One region of the Ruegeria sp. D6 genome, then DNA from elsewhere that is predicted to be linked to it. Evidence: riboswitches for the same ligand, from Rfam matches in the RefSeq annotation. Region 1 holds a riboswitch; each other region holds the start of a gene.
What was found. Region 1 has a riboswitch for cobalamin ahead of ACR0A1_RS12185 (DUF1636 family protein). Riboswitches for the same ligand answer to the same signal wherever they lie in the genome.

Region 1 (5,615 bases):
GACGGCAGGACGGGTGAGAGGTCTTCTGGCGTCGTATGCCGACCGATCCAGCGATGGGAAAACACGCCGGGCCATGTCGTGTAGTCTGCGCCCATTGTATAGGGCCGCGGTCGGTGGATCTTCGCGGCGTTTGCAAGCCTGATCGCGGCCAAATAACTCGTAACGGGTGGGGAGATCTTGAATCCGAGTTTGATCAGATCATCAACGTCCAGCATCAATACATCTCCGTTTGGTCATCGGTTCGGGAACCGGGCGCGGGCCAGGCTCAGATAGGTTCTGAGCCGGATCGCATTAATCGGTCCTAAAGGTTCGTGATCTGCCGTGACACGCCAGGGCGAGAAGCTCATCGCGTCGCCATTCTGCGGATCAAATTCTGCACCTTTGGGAATCGTGATATCCGCCACGGGCGTGACGGTATGATGGTACGGATCAAGAGGTGCATCTGGTTGCGGATCGCATGCCCACCGGATGCGATTGTCTAGCACATCGAATTCGTCGGCCGGGCGCGGGGGCTCAATCACACACAGCTCGAAGTGATTATCTCCATCGGCCACGTCTTGCCGCAAACACTGCCCGATCCCATCTGGATCGTCTACCGGATGTGCCGGAATTTTTGGTTTAGCGCTGCGGGCCAGGTATCGGACTGTTAGATCGGGGCCCAGCCGATACGGTGTTGTCGACCAGAAATGGACCTCAAAAGGCGAGTGCATATAGTTCGAGGCAAAATCACTCGCGACGCGAAACTGACGCTTGCCTTCACGAGTGAGGAAGGTGCGAAATCCTGCGCGCAGCCCTTTGGTGATCAACCTAAGGCTCCATTTTCGTCGCCCTTTGATCGCGTGCTGGACCGCTTGTAATGTGGCGACAAGCCTGCCCAATCGCTCATATTCATCGGGGACGTAGCTGGGAAACACATCCTGATCGACCAATACGAAATCGAACTCGTCGCTGAGTTGTGTGGTCCCCAGATGCGCAAGTGCTTCGGCGTCGATCAGCTTGGGGCCAGGCACATCAAAAAGCTTGATCGCCATCCCGTGGGCATCCGATTTCCGGTCATCCAGATGCGCGCCGTTGGAAAAGCGAAGTGCGGCTGAATAGGCTGCGGGCTGTTCAAACAGGCCGTGACGGAACTGTTCTGGTAGATCGTTTCTGACGGTGAATATTGCAGCTACACACCCGTGACTGCGCCCATGCTGAGCCCTTAAGCGATGGCCTTTCCACCGTGCAACGGCCTCGAGATTGTGGTCAATGACATCATCAACAATATCCGGCGGCAATGCGTTTTGCGAAACATGTGTCAAAGAACCGTCTCCTTGGATAAACCCAGGCAATGATCAAACAGGGGTAAGGTGCTGACAAAGCTAAACCTCTAAATTTGTTCAGCTTACCTCAGATTGTCTAATTTCCAAACACACCAACTATGGACAACCGTGGCCAGACAAATTCGGCGCGCAGCCCAACCCATTCGGTTGGTGCTACGGACACGTGGTTGCCCGCGCTCGATCCTCGACCAGAGTTGAGCGCCTTCGACTTTATCATTGACGTGTCCGGTGTTCTCGGGCACTCAGTCGATTGATGGTTCCCGGTGGCGTTGCCGCGGGATGAAAAGGGAATACGGTGAGGTTTGCCAAAATGGTGCCAATTCCGTAACTGCCCCCGCAACTGTAAGCGGTGAGCAAGGCCAAACAGCCACTGGTCCACAGGGTCGGGAAGGTTGGCCGAGCGCGGACCCGCAAGTCAGGAGACCTGCCATCAGATGTTCAACCAACCCGGGGCGGGGCGTCCTGGAAGGAGGCTTTGATGGCGCGTCAATCGCGTGTTTACATTGTCGGCAGCTTCCGCATGCGCTTGGAAACAGGTGGAGTGGACCATGCCAGATACGCCTGATCATTTCATTCTAGTCTGCGAAAGCTGCACTGAAGGGCTGCGCCTTGATGAAATTTGCGATGCGTTGACTGGGAAATTACCTCGCAGTTTTGCGATCCGCGCGTCGTCTTGCATGGCAGGCTGCAATAGTCCCAGAACGGTTGGGTTCCAGGCCGTAGGAAAGGCGCAATACCTTTTTGGTGGCATTCAGACCGCGGATGAGGTGCAGGCGCTGGCTGAGTTTGCAGCGCAGTATCGTGAAAGCCCGGATGGCTGGACAAACGCCACTGATCGCCCGCAGGCGTTGTTCAATAAAACCCTCTCGCGCATGCCGCGGATCGAACAGGGGGCATCGCAATGACGTTGCGACCCTTTCTGATTGCCGAAAACCTTGAGTATTATGCCCTTAACGGAGATGTCCTGTTGCAGGGCGTCTCGTTCGAGTTGGACGAGGGTTCCATTCTAGCCATCGCCGGCCCGAACGGGGCGGGGAAAACGACGCTTCTCAATCTGTTGTGCGGCGCTGAGCCGCTGGCACTTGGCGATGTTCGGATCAAAGGACGCAGTCTGAAACAGCTCTCCGCCAAAGAGCGTGCGCGCATGATTGCAGTGGTAGGTCAGCAGGAACTGCCCGATGGACGCTTGGCGTTACGCGATTATGTTGCGCTGGGGCAAATACCCATCCGTGCGGACCGATCTGTCGAAGGCCACGCGCAAGAGCTGGACCGGATTTTAGACCTGACCGGTCTCGCCAATCTCGCGGACAAGCGCATGGCCCAACTGTCCGGAGGCGAACGTCAGCGTGCCCATATCGCGCGCGCTTTGGCGCAGAACCCTTCGTTGCTGTTTCTGGACGAACCTACCAACCATCTGGATCCTGATGCAAAAGGGCGGATGCTGTCTTTGGTCGCCGAGCTTGGGATCACCGTGGTCATGATCGTACACGATCTGGTCATGATCCCCGAATTCGCCACACATGTGGCGCTGATGAAATCGACCCGCATGATCGAGTTTGGGTCGGTGGACAAGGTGCTGACACCCGAAAGAGTCCGCGAAACTTTTGGCGTTGATTTCCTCTGCTTTCTCCACGAAGGCCGCGTGATTCCGGCGCTTGATATTCGAAGAACCACAGTCTCAACTTAGTCAAAGGAACACACTGAGATGAAATACATCTGGCCCGTGGCGTTGGCCACCGCCATGGCAAGCGGTGCTGCTGCGCAAGAAGTCACCGTAGACAACTGCGGCGAACCGCTGGTTTTTGATACCGCGCCCGAGCGCCTGGTTGTGCATGACATGAACATGACCGATATGGCTTTTGCATTGGGTCTGCAGGACAAGATCGTCGGCCTGACCGGCATCACCGGCTGGTACAAGACCAGCCCTGATTTTGATGCCCTGCGCGGCGACATCCCCGAGCTTGCGCCGAAATATCCGACCGTCGAAAACTTGGTGGCGGTTGAACCCGACCTGTTCTTTGCCGGTTGGTACTATGGCATGAAGCCGGGTGGTGATGTGACCCCAGATACATTGGAACCGTTCGGAATCAAGACCTTGGTTCTAACGGAAAGCTGTGTCCATCTGGACAAGGATCGCCCCGAAGCCAGCATGGATCTTCTGTTTGGCGATGTGTTGCGCTTGGGCAAGGTGATGCAAGTCGAAGACAAGGCCGAGGCTCTGGTCTCGGGCTGGAAAGAGCAGCTGGCAGCGATCGAAGCCAAGACTGCTGAACTGCCCAAGCCCCGCGTCTTTCTTCTGGATGGTCCTGCAGATGCTCCGTTTACCGCCGGTAAATTCGCGATTCCCGACGCGATGATCACAGCCGCCGGTGGTGAAAACGTCACTCATGACATGGACACGAGCTGGGGCCGCACTTCGTGGGAGGCCGTTGCCGCATCGAACCCGGAATTCCTGGTTTTGTTGGATTATCAGACCGGCAATGGTGCCGAGGACACCTTCAAGTTCCTGCAGGAACATCCCGTCATGTCGCAGACTGATGCCGTCAAGAACGAACGCTGGATCGGATTGCGCTACGAAGAGCTAACGCCGGGACCGGCAAATATCGAAGCGATCTCGAAGATGGCGCGCGCGATGCATCCGGGTCAGAGCTAATATGGGCCGACTGGGCCTGACGTTGTTGCTGGGGGCGGTCGTTCTGACCGCCCTTTTGCTGATTTCCACGATCTACGGCACAACCTCGATTCCTTTGTCCGACACCTTCACCGCGATATTGCGCGGTACCGGGTTGCAGGACGGAGAGATGTCGCCGCTGCATAGGATCGTATTCGACCTGCGATTGCCCCGCGCGTTGTTTGCAGCCGTGATCGGTGCTGGGCTGGGCATCGTTGGCGTGGTGCTGCAAACGACCACACGTAATGACCTTGCCGATCCATTTCTGTTCGGCCTGTCCTCGGGTGCGGCAGCGGGGGCGGTGTTTGTAATTACCGTGACCGGAGATATTCTGGGTTTCTGGACTCTGCCTCTGGCTGCCTTTTGCGGCGGTCTTGTGGCGTCGGGCATCGTGCTGGCGCTGGTTCATGGGCTTCGCACCAGCGCACCGGAAAAACTGATCCTTGCGGGTCTGGCTGTGTCGTTTTTGTTTTCGGCCATCACCAACTATCTGATTTTCGCCGGCGATAGCCGCGCCGCCCATTCTGTCATCTTCTGGATGCTGGGGGGGCTGGGCCTGGCCCGTTGGGAGACGTTCCCGCTGGTGTGCATCGGTCTGCTGCTGATCCTGAGCTATTCGCTTTATCGCAGCCGCTGGTTGGATGCGCTGCTGACCGGGGATTTGACTGCCGCTACTCTGGGTGTGCCGGTTCGGGGTCTGCGGTTCAGCATGTTTTTCACCGCAGCTTTGGCAACGGCCGTGTTTGTTTCCGTAGCCGGAGTGATTGGTTTTGTCGGTCTGATGGTGCCGCATATTGCACGCGGGATCGCAGGTCCCCTGCACAAAAACCTTCTACCTACCGCCGCTATGGTTGGTGCTGCCTTGTTGACCGGCTCTGACATTCTCAGCAGGCTTCTGCTGGCTCCGCAGGAATTGCCGGTGGGGATCGTCACAACTTCAATCGGATCGGTGTTTGTGTTCTTGCTTTTATTCAGGACAGCGAGAAATCAACGGTAAGGCCCTCGATCTTCGCTCCCAAGATATTTCGTCCTGATCAGGTCTGAGCCGAGTTTAAACCTTTCCGTCAACCGCTTGGCCGAGCCACTTGAACACAAGCTTGGCTCGGTCGGATGAGGTGTTGTGTAGTTTCACGTAGAAATCCAGTTGCGATGAGATGGTTTGCGGCAACAGTCTGACCAGTTTTCCGGATGCGGTCAGCTCCGAGGTCAGTCCCTCCCATCCCAGCACTGCGCCCATATCGTCCTGAGCGGCCTGAAGCGCAATCGTGTAATTGTTGACCCGATGCGCGGAATTCAGCGGGCCTTCATAGCCCAGTTTACGGGTCCAGGCCCGCCAATCGGTCCAACCGGTATCTGGTGCATCAAGATGGATGAGCGGCACTTTGGCGATCTCGCCGACATGCTCGATTGGGTTCTGTTTCGCAAACCGAGGGCTGCATAAGGCCATGATGTTGTCGTGAAACAAGGTCTTGATAATCCCTGAATCGCGGCGTGTATCACCGTAGTGAATGCTTAGATCACATTTTGAGGTATCGACCCCGAGATCGGTCACAACTTGTGTCACAGAAACATGGCCATGCGTTTTCCAAAACTGGGCAAGCCGTGGTGTAAGCCAAAGCGAG
Region 2 (5,615 bases), on a different contig from region 1:
GCATTACAGGCAGCCATGTCGAAGCGCGGGCAATCGCTCAATCGGGCACAGAAATACCCGAATGCCAAAGGATCACAGAGCTGTTTGCGACCGGCCACGCTGCGACGCGCAAAAGGGTGACCAGGCCAGTGGGCACAATCCCACACACGCTGCACAGCTACTTCACATATTGCGTACCGGATCGCGGTCTGGCCTTGGTTGCGGCGGCTCAGGCCGCTGCCCTACGCCCGCATTTGGTCGATACCGACTGGGCAGATTTGCATATCATATCGTCAGCCGCCCCGGCAAAGTTCGGCGGGCGCGCAGGAAGCAAGTACTACACGGATATCCCCTCAGGCGAGATTTCAGTTCGACATATCGCCGATCTCAGTGTCTTTCCTAATGAATTGCGCGCGGTGCTGGCCTCAGGTTCTCAGATTCGGGACTGGCTTGAGATGTCAGCCGGGCTGTTCCATCAACTTGGCTCAGACGCCCCGATCGATCTTGCCGATCCTCAGCGCACGGGCTTCAACTTCGATGTCCTGCATGGCGTCACCTACCAGATCGATCTTTCGCAACCGGCGCGGTTCGATACGCTCGGTCGAGTGATTGATCCGGCATTTTCCCGCATACGCAACCTGGAATTCGATGGGCAGCCGATTGCGCCTGACCAGAGTTTCCTTGTCGCCACCAATAACTACCGCGCCAATGGCGGTGGTCATTTTCCAATTGCGCGACAAGCCCGTATGATTGACCTGCCTCAGATCAGCATACAGGATATTCTATGCAAATACGTCGCGGGCACATTGCCCGCCGACCCACTCGCGCATGCACCGCGCCCCTTTTCTTTTGTACCAAACCAAAGGCAGGGCGCGATCCTGACAACGGGGCCGCGCGCGCTACACCATGTTGCAGAACTTGCTGAGTATCATCCACGCATTCTGCCCGACGATGCGGATGGTTTCATGCGTATTCATCTGACCTTCTGACGGGTTGCCATTTTCAGGGGATGCACCTATATCGGCTTTGAGAGGTTGGCGCGGGCGAGCGCCTCGCCAACCTGGTCAGGTCCGGAAGGAAGCAGCCACAACGAGCCCCGCTTGGGTCGATGTCCAACCTCTCACTTAGAACCTATCAGCCGCAGGAGGGCGTTTATGATTGTAACAAAAACCCTTCGGGCAGACCGGTTCTGATCCTTTCCGATCAACTGATTGCCTGAACACGTCGCCGGCGGATGCGCGATTGCCATTCGACGGGATTGCTGTTTCTGATCACAGGCAGACCAATGTTACTTTCCTTTTCGGACCTCGGATGGTCCTCTCATTTCGCGGCTCAGCATACGGCTGATCCGTCACTTCTTCCGTATCGCATCTCGGCCGTACACCGGGATCGACTGATCGGGCTGAGCCCTGAAGGTGAATCGCCTTTGTTATCTCTGGATCAATCAACCGGCGCATATGCCGTTGGGGATTGGGTTCTGGCGGATGAAAACAAACGCATACGCCGCGTGCTGGACCGGCGCAGCCTGCTGCAGCGCCGGGCCGCAGGTACAGGGGCAGCGGCGCAGCTGATCGCTGCAAATGTTGATGTGCTGTTCATCGTCAGTTCCTGCAACGCCGATTTCAATCTGCCACGATTGGAGCGGTATCTTGCGCTGGCGCATCAGGCAGGCTGCTATCCGGTGGTCGTTCTGACCAAGTCGGACATGTGCGATGATCCGAGCCTTTATGTAGATCAGGCCCAATCGCTCGCCCCGTTTCTGACGATACTTGCGGTCAACGCGCTGGATCACGGCGATCTCGAACAAGTTCTGTCGTGGTGTCCGAAAGGACAAACCAGCACCTTGCTTGGATCATCCGGCGTTGGGAAAACGACGCTCGCCAACGGGATGACGGGGCAGGATCAGGCCACCGCAGGTATCCGTGAAGATGATGCGCGCGGCAGGCACACAACAACTGCACGCGCCTTGCATCGCATGCGCAATGGCGGCTGGCTGATCGATACGCCCGGCATGCGCGCGTTGCGTCTGCTGGATGCGCAGGAGGGGTTGGATGAGGTATTTTCGGACATCTCAGACCTCAGCCTGGATTGCCGCTTCTCGGATTGTCAGCACGAGACCGAGCCCGAATGTGCGGTGCAGGCGGCAATCGACGCTGGTACGCTTGATCCCGCGCGGCTGGACCGCTGGCGCAAGCTGCGGCGCGAAGACCAACACAATTCCGCTTCGGTGGCGCAGGCCCGCGCCCGCGACAAGGCGTTCGGCAAGATGGTGCGCAGCGTGATGCACGAGAAAAAATCCCGTAAAGGGCTATAACGAAGCTGGGCACCGACCTACCGGTGCCCAGCGCTATCAGGCGATCAGTCTAGGCCAGACTGCCGCATTCCGTCTTGCGAATGCACCGATATGGCCGATCTTGGACACTCCGAATTCGCTTGGTGCAAGCAGATGGCGCCCGGCTTTGGGTCCATAGAGATCGGCAAGACGCCAGACAGCATCCGGCGGCACCATTTCATCATCTGCGAAGGTAAACAGATCGACACGTTTGCCCAAGTCTTTCCAGCGGGCGGCGGGCAGTGTCGTGCCGATCTCTGGCACATAGCTTTTGGGGGCGGTGCACCATTTGCGCCATTGCCAATAGACTTGGGCAGGCAGGTCCGATCCAAACCCGACCAACCGCCCGGGCAGGTAGCCAAGCGCCTTGACCACCAGCGGCGCGTGACCATACCAGAACAACGCCGCCAAAGCGCGATAAGGCCAAGGGTGATCCGCCAGCGTTACCAGACCCGAACAGACACAGATCATCCTGTCGATCTGATCGATATCGGGTTGGATCGGGCCAAACATTCCGCCCAAGGAATGACCGATGCTCCATAGCTTGGCCTGCGGAAACCGTCGGCGCATCTCGGCCCGGGCGGATGGAATGTCGATCAACGCCCAATCGGCCATGGTGACATTTGACCGCTTTTGCGAACCCACCAAAGAGTGACCAAAATCCCGGTAATCGTAAGTCAGGCAGGCCATGCCCTGTTCTTCGGCGAGCCATCGGGCGAAGTACTGATAGTAATCCCTCGGCACCCCAGTCGCACCGTTTATGACGACCACCTTTTCGGGGTCGGCAACCGGACGGTAAAGCCGCGCCGACAACATTGCCGGGCCGGACGGGATTTGAAAATCCTCGGTCACAACCGCCTGCTGCGTGTCCAACATGGTGCCCTCCAATACCGACTGAACTGATCAGTTCACCCGAAGCGCCTCAAGTCAAGGTTGACGTGACTGGACCATACGTCACTTGCCTGACGCAATCTTCTTGACTCGGGCACGGCGCAGCCGCTAGCCATGTCGCGATGGTTCTCGCGCCCAATCGGGCCGGGATGAAAAGGGAACACGGTGCGGTTCTGCCCGGATAAATCCGGAAAGAACCTAGTCCGAGACTGCCCCCGCAACTGTAAGCGGAGAGCAATGCCGAGATACCACTGGCCTTGAAGGCTGGGAAGGTCGGCAAAGCGATGACCCGCAAGTCAGGAGACCTGCCATCGGATGTAGAACCGAAACTCGGGCGGGGTGTCCGGGACGGGTTTGATCGTGCTCCGCAACGACCAACCTGTGCCACGCCCGCGCCTTGCGCGCGGAGGGCGCATTGATGATCTGGAAGACCAAAACACACGAATTCGCGGCGACCGTGTGCCAACGTACTGGCGCACCCTGCCCCGCATTGGCACAGATGGCGCGGGCTCTGACGCAGACCATGTCCGCCACAAAACCGGTCACGAAAACTGAGTTTGAGATTGAAGGCACCATAGATCTGTCGCACTGCCCGGAAGGATGCACCGCCCGCTTTCGCGCCCAATGCGACCAGATACGTGTATTCTGCGGAACCGATCCTGAAATCGATACCGGCCGGCTGGATGACTACGCAGACATGATGTTCGGAACCGAGTACCGCAGCCTACCCGCAGACCTGCTAAGGAATCCGCCTTGCGCCATGCTTGAGGCTTCGCTTCTGGTGCAGCACAACGGTGGCGAAATCTCGCCACATGTTGGTGTCTAAGCCGTCAAACGGCTTGAACACGGGCCGGTTCAACGGCCCAAAGCATCTGGGCATTTGTCTCGACTGCGCAAGGACGCACCGTACGCAATCGCTTCAATGCCGCCTCAGGCCGTTCACCGCATTCAACCATCAGACGCAGAACCACCATCCCGGATCGGCCACAGCCACCACGGCAATGCACTAGCACACGGCCACCACCTGACAACGCCTGACGTGCGGTCGCACCAACGCGGGGCCAGCGGTCCAAAATCTCTTTGGGTGGCGTGCCAAAATCTTCGATCGGCAAATGCACCCATCTGCTGGCACGCCCCTGAATATCAGCGCCAAAATTCCGCGCACCATCCTGAATCATCTCGACCTCAGTCGTCATCGAGATCACAAGTCCCGGCTTCCAGTCTGCTATAAGATCGAGGTCTTCGGTATAAGTGCCTCCGCGCCCGGGCATCGATGACAAGGCCAAGGTGCCTCCGCCAACCTGCAACGCATAAACCACCAGTTGCGACATAATCTCCCCCCAAACAAACTTCACCCAACAACATACTGGTCCAGTAAATAGAATAGAGTGGATTTTAGCCGCATACCCACGCATTCCAAAATGAAAATCGTCCCGGCCGGCTGTGGACGCGGGCGGCGGGGGCCTCTACGCTGCGGCGTAACGCGAATCCGACAGAGCAGACATGACCGAGACGCCCAGCCCCGCCTACAAGGTTCTTGCCCGCAAATACCGCCCCGAAACCTTTGCCGATCTAGTCGGTCAGGACGCCATGGTGCGCACTCTGAAAAACGCCTTCGAGGCGGACCGGATCGCGCAGGCCTTCATCATGACCGGCATCCGCGGTACCGGCAAGACGACGACCGCTCGGATCATAGCCAAGGGTATGAACTGCATCGGTCCCGATGGCAGCGGCGGCCCTACCACCGAACCCTGCGGTCAATGTGAACACTGCGTAGCCATCATGGAGGGCCGCCATGTCGATGTGATGGAGATGGACGCCGCCAGCCGCACCGGTGTCAATGACATCCGCGAGATCATCGACAGCGTCCGCTATCGCGCTGCGTCCGCGCGCTACAAGATCTATATCATCGACGAGGTTCACATGCTGTCGACCAGCGCTTTCAACGCGCTGCTCAAGACGCTGGAAGAACCCCCCGAACACGTGAAGTTCATCTTTGCCACCACCGAGATTCGCAAGGTCCCGGTGACCGTCTTGTCCCGTTGCCAGCGCTTTGATCTGCGCCGGATCGAGCCGGAGGATATGATCGGACTGCTTCGCAAAATTGCAGGTGCCGAAGGGGCACAGATTGCCGAGGATGCGTTATCGTTGATCACCCGGGCCGCCGAGGGATCGGCGCGCGATGCGACCTCACTGCTGGATCAGGCGATCTCGCACGGGGCCGGTGAAACCAGCGCGGATCAGGTGCGCGCGATGCTGGGGCTGGCCGATCGGGGCCGGGTGCTGGATCTGATGGATATGATCCTGCGCGGCGATGCTGCAGGCGCGTTGACCGAGCTGAGCGGGCAATATGCCGAAGGGGCTGATCCGCTCGCCGTCTTACGCGATCTGGCTGAAATCACGCATTGGGTTT
Region 3 (5,615 bases), on a different contig from region 1:
TACCATCAGCGCAATCATTGGTATAAATCAGAATGTCATCAAAACCGATTGCGTGGTTGTAGGCCACCCAATCGATCATGAAAGGCCCTTCGTTTTTCATCGTTGTTACGATGAGAAAGGTCTCATTCGTCATAAGTTGTTCTCTTGCCTGTGCCGGTGTCGGACTCCTGTCGACCTATTTAGAATAGCACCAGAATTTTGTCCAACCAGGTCGCCAGACAGCCGCAATGCTTGCCGATTAATCGATCTACCGATTCTGCGGGATCACCTCATAACCCGGTTCTTCTGGCTCGTCGTCCAGCATCTCGGTTGGGAACCCTGGCGCTTGGATCTCCAGTCCGGTCGCGTCCTCTAGCCGCCTGATGATGTTCGGGGACAGTTCACGCTCACCATATCGCGCGATGCCATCTTCGAAAATCTTGATCATCAATGGGTTTATCTCAAGGGGAACTCCGGCACGGTCGGCGACCTCCTGAAACAGACCGATATCTTTTTTCACCAGGTCCATGGTGAAGGAAATATCGCGCGAGCCGTTCAGGATGACCTGACTTTCGGTCTCGTGCACGAAGGATGTGCCTGACGATATCTTGATCGCCTCATAGGTGGTTCCAAGGTCCATGCCGGCGGCCTTGGCTGTCACCAATGCCTCGGCGCAGGTGATCAGGTTGGCGGTAGCCAGATAATTGGTCAACACCTTCAGAACAGAGGCCGAGCCCAGATCGCCCGTGTGCAAAATGCGCCGCCCCATGGTGGTCAGGAATGGCAGGATACGTTCAAAAGTCTCACGATCACAGCCTGCGAAGATCGAGATATTACCCGTCGCTGCCCGGTGACATCCGCCCGAAACCGGGCAATCCACCGCTGCGCCGCCTCGTTCGATGACCATTGCGCCAAGGCGTTTGACTTCGGCTTCGTCGGTGGTCGACATTTCCATCCAGATTTTGCCAGGGCCGACCTCTGGCAACATTTCCTGCATCACCGCATCCGAGGCCGCAGGAGAAGGCAAACAGGTTATAACAGCATCGCAATCGCGCATCAGTTGCGCCGGGCTTTTGGCGGCTTTGGCACCCTTGGCGACGAATTCGGTCACCAGATCCGGGTTCAGGTCATGAACCGTCAGATCGATACCGTTTCGTAGCAGCGATCCAGATAGCTTGCCCCCTACATTCCCCAGCCCGATAAACCCTACTTTCATGCGCGGTATCCTCCTGTTCGCATCTTGCTGCCATGCCAGCACGTCGTTGCAGAAGTATCATGCCGCCCAGCGACCCCGACAGGTCGCTTTTTATCCGCTTTTTCACGGATCGGCGCGACTCGCTTGACAAGCAACCCTGCCCTGCCGCATGTCCCTTTCGTTGGTGTCTGCGAGAGCAGATGAAAAGGGAATGCGTCAGCGGTTTTTGCCGTCAAACGCAGCCGCCCCCGCGACCGTGACCGGAGAGGGTGCCCAAAGCCACTGGCAGTATGGCCGGGAAGGCGGGACATCCGACAGAGGCCTCCTCTGACATCCGCAAGCCGGGAGACCTGCCAACGCCCGAAGATGAAACCGGACGGGGTGTTCCGGTGTGGGGCTGTGATCGGCCCGCATGAAACCCCGTCCCCCACGAAGAGGATTTGGGGGGATGAGAGACATGACCGAGACCGCACCGGTCGAACTGCTGGTTTGCACTACCTGCCGTCGCGGGCTGCCTGTCGAGGATGACGCCCAGCGCCCCGGCACGTTGCTTCACAAGGCGCTTGAAAAGGCGAGCCTGCCCGAAGGCATTACCTTGAAAGCTGTGGAATGCCTGTCGAATTGCGATGAAGGCTGCTCGATCGTGCTACGCGGAGGACCGGATCGCTGGACTTTCGTGTATGAGCATCTGAACGAGATCGACCATGTTGAAACCATCGTCGAAGGCGCAGCCAAATACCTCGCCACCGAGGACGGTTTGGTCAAATGGCGTGAACGTCCTGAACATTTCCGCAAAAACTGTGCGGCCCGCATTCCCCCGATTGGAGCCCTGAAATGAGCAATCTTGAGAAACTCCCCGTCACTGTGATCACCGGCTTTTTGGGCTCGGGCAAAACCACTTTGGTGCGACACCTGATGCAGAACCCGCAGGGCAAGCGTCTGGCGGTGGTCGTCAACGAATTCGGCGATGTCGGCGTCGATGGCGATATCCTGAAGTCCTGCGCCATTCCTGATTGCCCCGCAGAAAACATCATGGAACTGGCCAATGGTTGCATCTGCTGCACCGTGGCCGATGATTTCATCCCGACCATTGAAGCCCTGATGGCACTAGAGCCGCGCCCCGATCACATCCTGATCGAAACCTCCGGTCTTGCCCTGCCAAAACCCCTGCTGAAGGCGTTCGACTGGCCCGATATCCGCTCGAAAATCACCGTCGATGGCGTGATTGCTCTGGCCGATGCCGAGGCTGTGGCCGCTGGTCGGTTTGCTCCGAATGTCGAGGCGGTGGATGCGCAACGCATGGCAGATGACTCGATTGATCATGAAACTCCCTTGTCCGAGGTGTTCGAGGATCAGATTTCCTGCGCCGACATCATTCTGCTGACCAAGCCCGATCTGGCTGGCCCGGAAGGCGTTGCGAAAGCGAAAGAGATCATCGCCGCCGAAGCGCCCCGCCCCCTGCCCGTAGTCGAAGTGGCTGAGGGTGCCGTGGACGTCCGCGTCGTGCTGGGTCTAGAAGCCGCGGCCGAGGATGACATGGACGCGCGTCCCAGCCATCACGACGGCCATCACGATCACGAGCATGACGATTTCGAAAGCATCATCGTTGAACTGCCCGAGCAAACCGATCCGATTGATCTGGTCGCCAAGATTGAACGATTGGCCAACGAGTTGAATATCCTGCGCGTCAAAGGCTATGCCGCCGTTCAGGGCAAGCCCATGCGCCTACTGGTTCAGGCCGTCGGTGCGCGCGTACGTCACCAATATGACCGCCCGTGGGAGCCCGGCGAAGACCGTCGCTCGCGCCTTGTGGTCATTGCCGAGCATGACGATATCAAAGAGGCCGAGATCCGGGATATCCTCGTGGGTGTAACCGAGGCTGCCGAGTAAGACCTATGCACGTCGTCTTCCGCGAAAGCCATGGGCTCGAAGAAACCGAGACCCCGACCGATCTGGGCCAGAGCCCGGCGGATTTGGTGGTGCTGTCCTTTTCCGACAGTGACCTTGGCGCTTTCGCGGCGGGATGGCATCGTGGTGGTGGGCCTGAAGGACGCATGCCAACGATGCGGCTGGCCAATCTGACGGCGCTGAAGCATCCCCTCTCAGTCGACACCTATGTCGAGCAGACACTGGAGGGCGCAAAGGGCATCCTGATCCGTCTGATCGGTGGAGTGCCCTATTGGGCCTACGGCTTGCAGCAGGTTCTGGCGCTGGCGCAGGCCAAAGGGATTGCACTGGCCGTACTGCCCGCAGACGGTCGCGAGGATACGCGGCTGGATGATTACTCTACCCTGCCTGTCTCGACCCTGCGGCGGCTGGCGCATCTGTGCGACACCGGCGGTGAGGTCGCGGCGCAGGCCGCTCTGGCGCAGATGGCACTGGCTGCGGGGTTGTATGCAGGTCCGGTCATGGGCGCCAAGACCATCCCCGAATGCGGTGCCTGGTGCCCAGATCACGGCGTGATCCCTGCAGAAAACGCTCTGCCCGGTGATGCGAAACGTATCATCGTAACCTTCTATCGTGCTTATCTGACCTCGGCGGACACAGCCCCAATCGCAGCGCTGATCCGCAGCTTGCGCGCGCGAGGTTTTGAGGCCGTCGGCCTGTTTGCCTCGTCGCTCAAAGCACCAAATGCCGCCGATTGGCTGAGCGAGACTATTGTGGCGCTGAAGCCTTCGGCGATCGTCAACGCCACCTCATTCTCAGGCAAGGGCGCATCAGGCACCTCACCTCTCGATGTGGCAGAGGTGCCGGTCTTTCAGGTGGCGCTGGCCACCTCACGCCGCAAAGCGTGGGCCGAAGCGGAACGTGGCCTTTCACCAGCTGATCTTGCCATGCATGTGGTCCTTCCGGAAGTGGACGGGCGGATCAACGCGGGCATCGTATCCTTCAAAGAGCCGGGCAAACGCGACCCGCATCTCGAATATTCTCGCTTCGCTCATCGGGCTGAACCCGAACGGATCGAAGCCATCATCAACCGCATCTCCGGCTGGCTGAACCTTCACGACAAACCCAGAGCGGAGCAGGTTCCGGCGCTGGTACTATCGACCTATCCCGGCAAAGACTGGCAGATGGCACATGCAGTGGGTCTGGATGCGCTGGCCTCGGCCGAGGCAATGTTGCTCGACCTGCAAGGCGACGGGTATGACACCGCGCCTGCCGAGCCAATTGCTGAAACTCTTCTTGATGCCCGGATTTCATGGCCGCTAGAGGATTATCAGGCGGCGCTGGCGGCGCTACCGGAAACACTCCGCGCCGATCTCAATAAGGTTTGGGGCACTCCCGAAGACGACCCTGCTTTCACAAACGGCGCATTCCACTTCACTGCGCTGCGTCGCGGAAAGGCTCTGATCGCGCTGCAGCCCGAGCGCGGCACACCCGAACTGCGCGATGACGACTATCACGATCTGTCGCGCACACCGCGCCACGCCTACGTCGCCTTTTACTTGTGGCTGCGCAAAGGATTGGGCGCGGATGCGCTGATCCATATCGGCGCGCATGGCACGCTGGAATGGTTGCCGGGAAAATCAGTCGCCTTGTGCAACGAATGTTGGCCCGAGGCGTTAATCGGCGATCTGCCGGTGATCTACCCCTTCATAGTCAACGACCCCGGCGAGGCCGCGCAGGCCAAGCGTCGGATCGGGGCGGTTACGTTGGGCCATATCCCACCCCCGATGAAGGAAAGCGGCACACCAGATCGCATGGTGCGGCTGGAAGCGCTGTTGGACGAGTTCTCGAACGCGGACGGGCTAGACCCCAAACGCCGCGATCGCCTGCAGGAAGATATCCGGGACGAGGCGCAGGCGATCGGGCTGGAAAGCGATCTTGGCCTCGATCAGGCCACCTGTACCGCCGAGGCGATCACGCGCATTGACCGATTTGTCTGCGACATCAAGGAAAGCCAATTCGGTGATGGGCTGCATATCTTTGGGCGCGTCCCCGATGAGACGGGCAATTTCGACGCTGCCCCCTCAGCCCAAGCTGAACGCTCTGCCCTGATTGACGCTTTAGCGGGCAAACGAATCGAGGCCGGGCCGTCCGGATCCCCCTATCGCGGGCGTACGGATGTTTTGCCGACCGGGCGGAATCTATATACGACCGACCCACGCTCGGTTCCCACGCGCGCGGCCTACACACAAGGCGTCAAGCTCGCCGAAGAGCTGGTTCGGCGGCATCTGCAGGAAGAAGGCGACTACCCCAAGGGCTTGATCGTCGATCTATGGGGTTCGGCCACTATGCGCACAGCGGGCGAGGAATTCGCCATGGCGCTACACCTGCTGGGGGTGAAGCCGGTTTGGGATAAAGGGTCTGAGCGGGTCTCGGGCATCGAAGTGTTGCCGATCACCGATCTCAGCCGCCCGCGTCTGGACGTAACATTACGCGTCTCGGGTCTTTTCCGGGACGTGTTCCCGACGCTTTCGGCGCTGTACGGTCAGGCTGT
Region 4 (5,615 bases), on a different contig from region 1:
CGTCATGCCTCCAAAGTCGATCGTACGAAACTTACACGCATAATAGAAACCTGACGCAATATGGCTCGTAGGCCACTGAGCCTGCCCAACTCATCGCTCCCGTCGCTGTGCGCGTTAACAGAGGACTGAGTGTAGCGACGAAGTCATTGTTTTAGAATTTCCAATCAAAACCTGCACACCTTGGTCAGGGGAAATCTGCAATTGCCAGTTACATCTGGCCGCATGAAACATATAATCGCAGATACACTGTTAGGGTGCGCCCCGGCGAACGGTTGATACCCATGTCATTGCACAAAGATGTTCAGCTTGACGCGTCATCCAAATCCGTCCCAAACCTCAAGCGTTTCTAACCCAGAACTACTAGCCGGCTTTCTTCTATGCCGCTGCAAGAATCTCAATTAAGCTCACGCACACAATCACGACTAAAAACTGCGCGCTCGCGAACTTTGCTGCTCTGCATTTTAAATTGAATAAGCTGTTGTAATGCGTCGATGAACATAAAAGATTGAAATAGAGTTCTCTTGGCTCGGTAGCTTCAGATACCCAGGAGAAACGAGTATGGGGAAAGCAGATATGACAAAACCTACTTCCGCTCAGAAAAAAATCTCGGAAAGGTTACCAGTTTATCTATCGTTGGCCTGTATCATATGCAGCTACCTTGTCTCCGCCGCTTCATTGCAAGCTTCTGAGCTTCCCTGGATCAAACTAGATAGAGAGGTTCAGGCGCCATCGGGTGCCAAATCACTCTGCAAAGATTATTCGTGGGCGTGCGCGAATACTCGTACTTCTGGTCTGCCAGAAGCGCGGGAGAAACAGATCGTTAAAGCGATTAACTTGCGCGTCAATCGGAGGATCCGCGCCGTTTCGGATCAAAACCAATACGGGACAAAGGAATACTGGACACTACCAATGCAGGGGTCAGGGGATTGCGAAGATTTCGCTTTGCAAAAGAAGTTTGAACTAATGCAGAACGGCTTGGATCCTACGAAGCTACTTATTGCGACTGTCTTAGACACCAATCGCAGTGGCCATGCAGTTTTAGTTTATCGCTCGAGTGAAGGCGATTTGATTCTGGACAATGTCACCAACAGGATCAAATCGTGGAAGGAAACGAGGTATCTTTTCCTACGAATACAGGACCCAAATCACCCTGATCGTTGGGTACAGGTTTCTAGCGGCTAAAAACAATGTGGCGCGCCCTAGAGACGCGCCACAATAAAATTTTGGTCCTGCGGCTACTGGTTGTTTCGCAGCAACCCAAGTTTAGGACACCGCTTCAAACTTTGGTCAAGCTTTCGCAGCGTTGTACAAACGCGGAGTCACCAGACCTGTAGTGTTCAAACCGCGCATCGCCTTGGCTGCCGCAAGCACTGCCAGATCAGCAATCGGCTCAATGACAATTACCAGCATATAAGCACCGCCAAAGGACAGAACCGACGCCATGGTTTCTGCGCCGAAACCCTGGCCGTAGAAGGCCCAGAACCCAACCCATGCGACTACTCCTCCCTGATACGTCGCACTTAGGGCAAGAGCTTGGCCATATTTGAGGTCAACATATGCTGTGCCGGGTGCGATGATGCGGCTGGCCAGTGCTTGTAGCGCAAATAGCGGCACCAGCAGAGTGGTCAGGTTGATGAAGTACTGCGGAAGATCGAACGGGGCAAAAAACACACCCTGAATCAGGAGACCAGCTGCCAATCCAAAAGCCGCGGGTGCAGCACCGAGAAGCAGAAACAGCGTCGACCCCAGGATGAAGTGGACTTCAGAGACACCAACCGGGAAATGCGGCAGGACTTCGAAGAAAAGGAAAACCCCAACGGTGGCGAGCACCGAGCGCATAACAAAAGATGCAGGTCCATTCGCACGCAATGTGGAAAACGTTTCTTTCGCTGCGTAAATAGCCGCACCTGCGGCGGTAACATAGGAAAGCGCGATTTTGGCACCATTCACGATGCCCGGTTCGATATGCATGTTCTTTCTCCCTACCGCCTCACCCGGCGGCTTGTCAGGTTGAATCGACCGTAAGGCCGACAGGTTCAGTCTGGGCATAGCCCGGCGCTTTACGGCAGGTCTCCTGACTCGCGGGTGCTCGCTCCGCCAACCTTCCCGGTTCCATTACGAACCAGTGGTGTCTTGGCATCGCTCTCCGCTCACAGTTGCGGGGGCAGTTACGGAATTGGCGCCATTGAAAACACCGAACCGTATTCCCTTTTAATCCTTTTGGCTTCAGCCATCAGGAACCGAAAACAATTCACCGCTACAATGGCGGCTTCGCCTGTGTCAATTGTCTTTGCGACCTATTCCAATGTAAACTCGACCGAAGCAGGATTCACGCAACCGGTCACTTGATCGACAGGGTAAACCAAGCGTTACCTGAAACCTCTTGAAGCTCTAGCTGCTAGAGGCTTTAAGATTCGGATTAATTCGCGATAGTGCGATCCAAATACGTTAAACTTGTGAACCAGGACGAGACCTATGCTTACAAGGCGCCATTTCATTCAATCCACCACAGCGCTGTTCTCGGCGTCTGCGGCCAGTCCATTGATCGCCAAAACCTGGCCAACCGCATCGCAGAAGACCTATTGGGACAGTCAGGTCACGCCAATTGGTTACGATCCAATGACCTCAAATCCGTGGGGTGTTCATGACCGTTTTTTACCAAGACGCGTCGCGGCAAATGATGGTTTGGTTCCAGGTGACATCCATGTGGATGCCGTCGCGCGCTATCTCTATCATATCGAAGAAGGCGGGACCGCAATGCGCTATGGCGTAGCGATCGCGCGTGGGAATCTTTACGAGCCCGGCACCTATGTTATCCGCCGAAAGGTCGAATGGCCACACTGGACACCAACCGCTTCAATGATCGAGCGCAACCCCGAATACGCGGAATTCCGGAATGGCATGGAGCCCGGGCCGAATAATGCTCTCGGCTCTCGTGCCCTTTATCTATACGTTGGAGACCGAGACACATATCTCAGAATTCACGGCACGCCTGAGCCAAGAAGCATCGGCGGTCGCGCAAGTTCTGGATGTGTGCGAATGATCATGGCTCATATCAATGACCTCTACCCAAACGTGAAAACCGGCTCGACCGCTTTCCTATACTCTGCCGAAGATAGCGTCACAGCCCGCTCATGAATATTGGGCAGCGTACATGGACGTCGCTGCCCTCATTTCGATCAGGCGTCGCGCGCAATGCAGATCGGAGCGCCATTCGTCGCGCGCAATGGTACCAATGTCGTCTCGACGGGTCCGCTGTGCTCATACCAAAAGCAATTGTCTTCGGGCAGGAGGCGCGCTGTGGTCAAATCCTGCGCCGGCCCTGCCAGCGCTACGACCGAATCTGGCACGTTGCCTGGTTCAAGTGCTTTGCTTTTGGCCCCAGTGAACTGGGCTGAGCAACCAGCCGTAATCGAGACTAACGTGATGGTAATTGCGATCCGTTTCTGCATTGATCTGTTCCAAATTTTTTGCGTCATCTGCAATTAGATTGCATCCACACGGCCGGCCCGCAAGACGAAATGAACTAACAATATCGCAGGCAAAGAACCCGGATGAAAAAAAATAAAAGGTATTGAAGCTCTAGTTACTGTAGGAACTATTTACAAAGGACCATAGAGATTCTTGAGGTCCAATCATGTCATCCGATACCCATAGCCACGACCATGGCCACGGAAACAAACATGGTCACCACGCATGCGGTAGCGGCGGGTGTGGCGACATCGCCCCCGCCGGTCCAATTCCTGAAGGTGGCAGAAGCTTTCAGGTCTCTGGCCTTGATTGCGCCGAAGAGGTTGCGATCCTGAACCGGGTTATCGGCCCGAAAGTTGGTGGTGAAGAGCATCTCGCATTTGATGTCATCAACGGTCGAATGACGCTTCTTGAAAGTGCTGCCAAGATATCTGACGAAGATGTCATGCTGCTGGTTGCCAGTACTGGTATGACCGCCAAACCATGGGATGACGGAAATGCCGCTCAGGACCAGGCGGCGCATATCGCGCGTCAGCGGCAGTTCACCACCCTCAGCGGAGGGTTTTGGGCAGCGGGTTTTGGCTGGCACATTTTCGAAACAGGCATGGGCGGTGCGCTCGGGCTGTTTTCGGGACATGGTGAGGTTCCGATGCCTTTGCCCGAGGCAGCTTTGTTCGCGGTCGCGATCTTGTTTGGCGTCTGGCTGGTGGCCCCTAAGGCCTGGTCTTCGGCGCGTCGACTTTCGCCGGATATGAACCTTTTGATGGTTGTTGCCGTCGCTGGTGCCATCGCTCTGGGTGAGTTTTTTGAAGCCGCAACTGTAGCATTTTTCTTCTCGCTCTCTCTTTATCTGGAAAGCTGGAGTGTCGGACGTGCTCGGAACGCGGTATCCGCGCTGCTTGATCTGGCCCCCCCGACGGTTCGGCTGGTTCGTGCTGACGGTTCTGAGGCAACGGTCCCGGCGGCGGATGTCTTTGTCGGTGACAGCTTCATCGTTCGCGGTGGGGATCGCATTCCACTTGACGGGGAAGTCATCGAAGGGGCCGGTGCCGTTGACCAGGCTCCAATCACAGGTGAAAGCGCGCTGATTCCCAAAGAGCTGGGTGATGAGGTCTATGCCGGCACAATCAATGGTGAAGGCACCCTCAAAATACGTGCGACGAAAACAGCGTCAGACACCGTGCTTGCCAAGATCATCCGGATGGTCGGTGATGCTCATGCTCGCCGTGCGCCGGTTGAGCAGTGGGTTACAAAATTTGCGCGGATTTATACGCCCATCGTTATGGTCGTCGCAGTGGCCATCGCCCTGATCCCACCGCTTGTATTTGGCGCATCGTGGGGCTTCTGGTTTTACAATGCACTTGTTCTGCTGGTTATCGCCTGCCCCTGTGCGCTCGTCATTTCCACACCGGTTTCAATCGTTGCGGCTTTGACCGCTTCGGCCCGGGCTGGGGTTCTGATTAAGGGCGGCGCATATATCGAGGCCCCCGGGCGTACCACCGCACTGGCCATGGACAAGACAGGCACGATCACCATGGGCGAGCCTGAAGTGGCCAATGTCTATCCGCTGGGCGCCGCATCCGAGCAGGAGCTGTTGGCGAACGCTGCAAGCCTCGAGGTTCGGTCTTCACACCCGCTGGCCCGCGCCATTTTGACCCGGGCAGAACAGACCGACATTTTGATATCGGCGGCTGAAGACATCCGAACCGTTCCCGGTCGTGGTCTGGAAGGCCGTACCGAGCGTGGAGATATCTGGCTTGGCTCCGACCGCTTCGCTGTAGAGAAAGGCTTTGGCGCGTCCATCCCTGCCGAGTTGCGCAACCAAATCGAAAACGCGGGAAGCACACTTGTTGTTGTCGGGGATGAGAACGGGTTAACCGGTTTGCTTGAGCTGCGGGACCGCATTCGACCCGAAGCCCGAAGCATCGTTGCCCGGCTTCATGCGCAGGACGTGGAGTCAATCATCATGCTGACTGGTGACAACGAACAAACAGCGAGAGCGGTAGCAGCCGAAGTCGGCATCGACGAAGTCCGGGCCCAACTTCTGCCGGAGGACAAAGTCGCTGCGATTGAGGAACTGGCAGAACAGCACGAGATGGTTGCGATGATCGGCGATGGCGTCAACGACGCGCCTGCGATGGCTC

Region 2: linked by a shared signal. The riboswitch ahead of ACR0A1_RS16240 (hypothetical protein) and the one ahead of ACR0A1_RS12185 (DUF1636 family protein) in region 1 are both predicted to bind cobalamin.
Region 3: linked by a shared signal. The riboswitch ahead of ACR0A1_RS07695 (DUF1636 family protein) and the one ahead of ACR0A1_RS12185 (DUF1636 family protein) in region 1 are both predicted to bind cobalamin.
Region 4: linked by a shared signal. The riboswitch ahead of ACR0A1_RS11075 (energy-coupling factor ABC transporter permease) and the one ahead of ACR0A1_RS12185 (DUF1636 family protein) in region 1 are both predicted to bind cobalamin.

The regions. Positions count from the first base shown of each region.
Region 1 covers NZ_JBQFPH010000003.1:41,081-46,695, forward strand. Annotated here, with positions in the region: gene ACR0A1_RS12175 (peroxidase family protein) at 1-215, opposite strand, end outside; gene ACR0A1_RS12180 (catalase family protein) at 234-1,301, opposite strand; cobalamin riboswitch at 1,560-1,768, shown strand; gene ACR0A1_RS12185 (DUF1636 family protein) at 1,871-2,227, shown strand; gene ACR0A1_RS12190 (ABC transporter ATP-binding protein) at 2,224-3,009, shown strand; gene ACR0A1_RS12195 (ABC transporter substrate-binding protein) at 3,028-3,975, shown strand; gene ACR0A1_RS12200 (iron ABC transporter permease) at 3,977-4,990, shown strand; gene ACR0A1_RS12205 (LysR substrate-binding domain-containing protein) at 5,045-5,615, opposite strand, start outside.
Region 2 covers NZ_JBQFPH010000005.1:49,021-54,635, forward strand. Annotated here, with positions in the region: gene ACR0A1_RS16220 (bifunctional 2',3'-cyclic-nucleotide 2'-phosphodiesterase/3'-nucleotidase) at 1-968, shown strand, start outside; RNA gene ffs (signal recognition particle sRNA small type) at 1,007-1,105, shown strand; gene rsgA (ribosome small subunit-dependent GTPase A) at 1,265-2,293, shown strand; gene ACR0A1_RS16235 (alpha/beta hydrolase family protein) at 2,330-3,187, opposite strand; cobalamin riboswitch at 3,309-3,529, shown strand; gene ACR0A1_RS16240 (hypothetical protein) at 3,621-4,028, shown strand; gene ACR0A1_RS16245 (phosphatase domain-containing protein) at 4,033-4,533, opposite strand; gene ACR0A1_RS16250 (DNA polymerase III subunit gamma/tau) at 4,706-5,615, shown strand, end outside.
Region 3 covers NZ_JBQFPH010000002.1:45,425-51,039, forward strand. Annotated here, with positions in the region: gene ACR0A1_RS07685 (glycosyltransferase family 2 protein) at 1-133, opposite strand, end outside; gene ACR0A1_RS07690 (NAD(P)-dependent oxidoreductase) at 248-1,234, opposite strand; cobalamin riboswitch at 1,340-1,546, shown strand; gene ACR0A1_RS07695 (DUF1636 family protein) at 1,632-2,012, shown strand; gene cobW (cobalamin biosynthesis protein CobW) at 2,009-3,064, shown strand; gene cobN (cobaltochelatase subunit CobN) at 3,070-5,615, shown strand, end outside.
Region 4 covers NZ_JBQFPH010000002.1:720,055-725,669, forward strand. Annotated here, with positions in the region: gene ACR0A1_RS11065 (AMP-binding protein) at 1-54, shown strand, start outside; gene ACR0A1_RS11070 (transglutaminase-like cysteine peptidase) at 559-1,182, shown strand; gene ACR0A1_RS11075 (energy-coupling factor ABC transporter permease) at 1,288-1,971, opposite strand; cobalamin riboswitch at 2,048-2,260, opposite strand; gene ACR0A1_RS11080 (L,D-transpeptidase) at 2,476-3,138, shown strand; gene ACR0A1_RS11085 (hypothetical protein) at 3,180-3,452, opposite strand; gene ACR0A1_RS11090 (heavy metal translocating P-type ATPase) at 3,638-5,615, shown strand, end outside.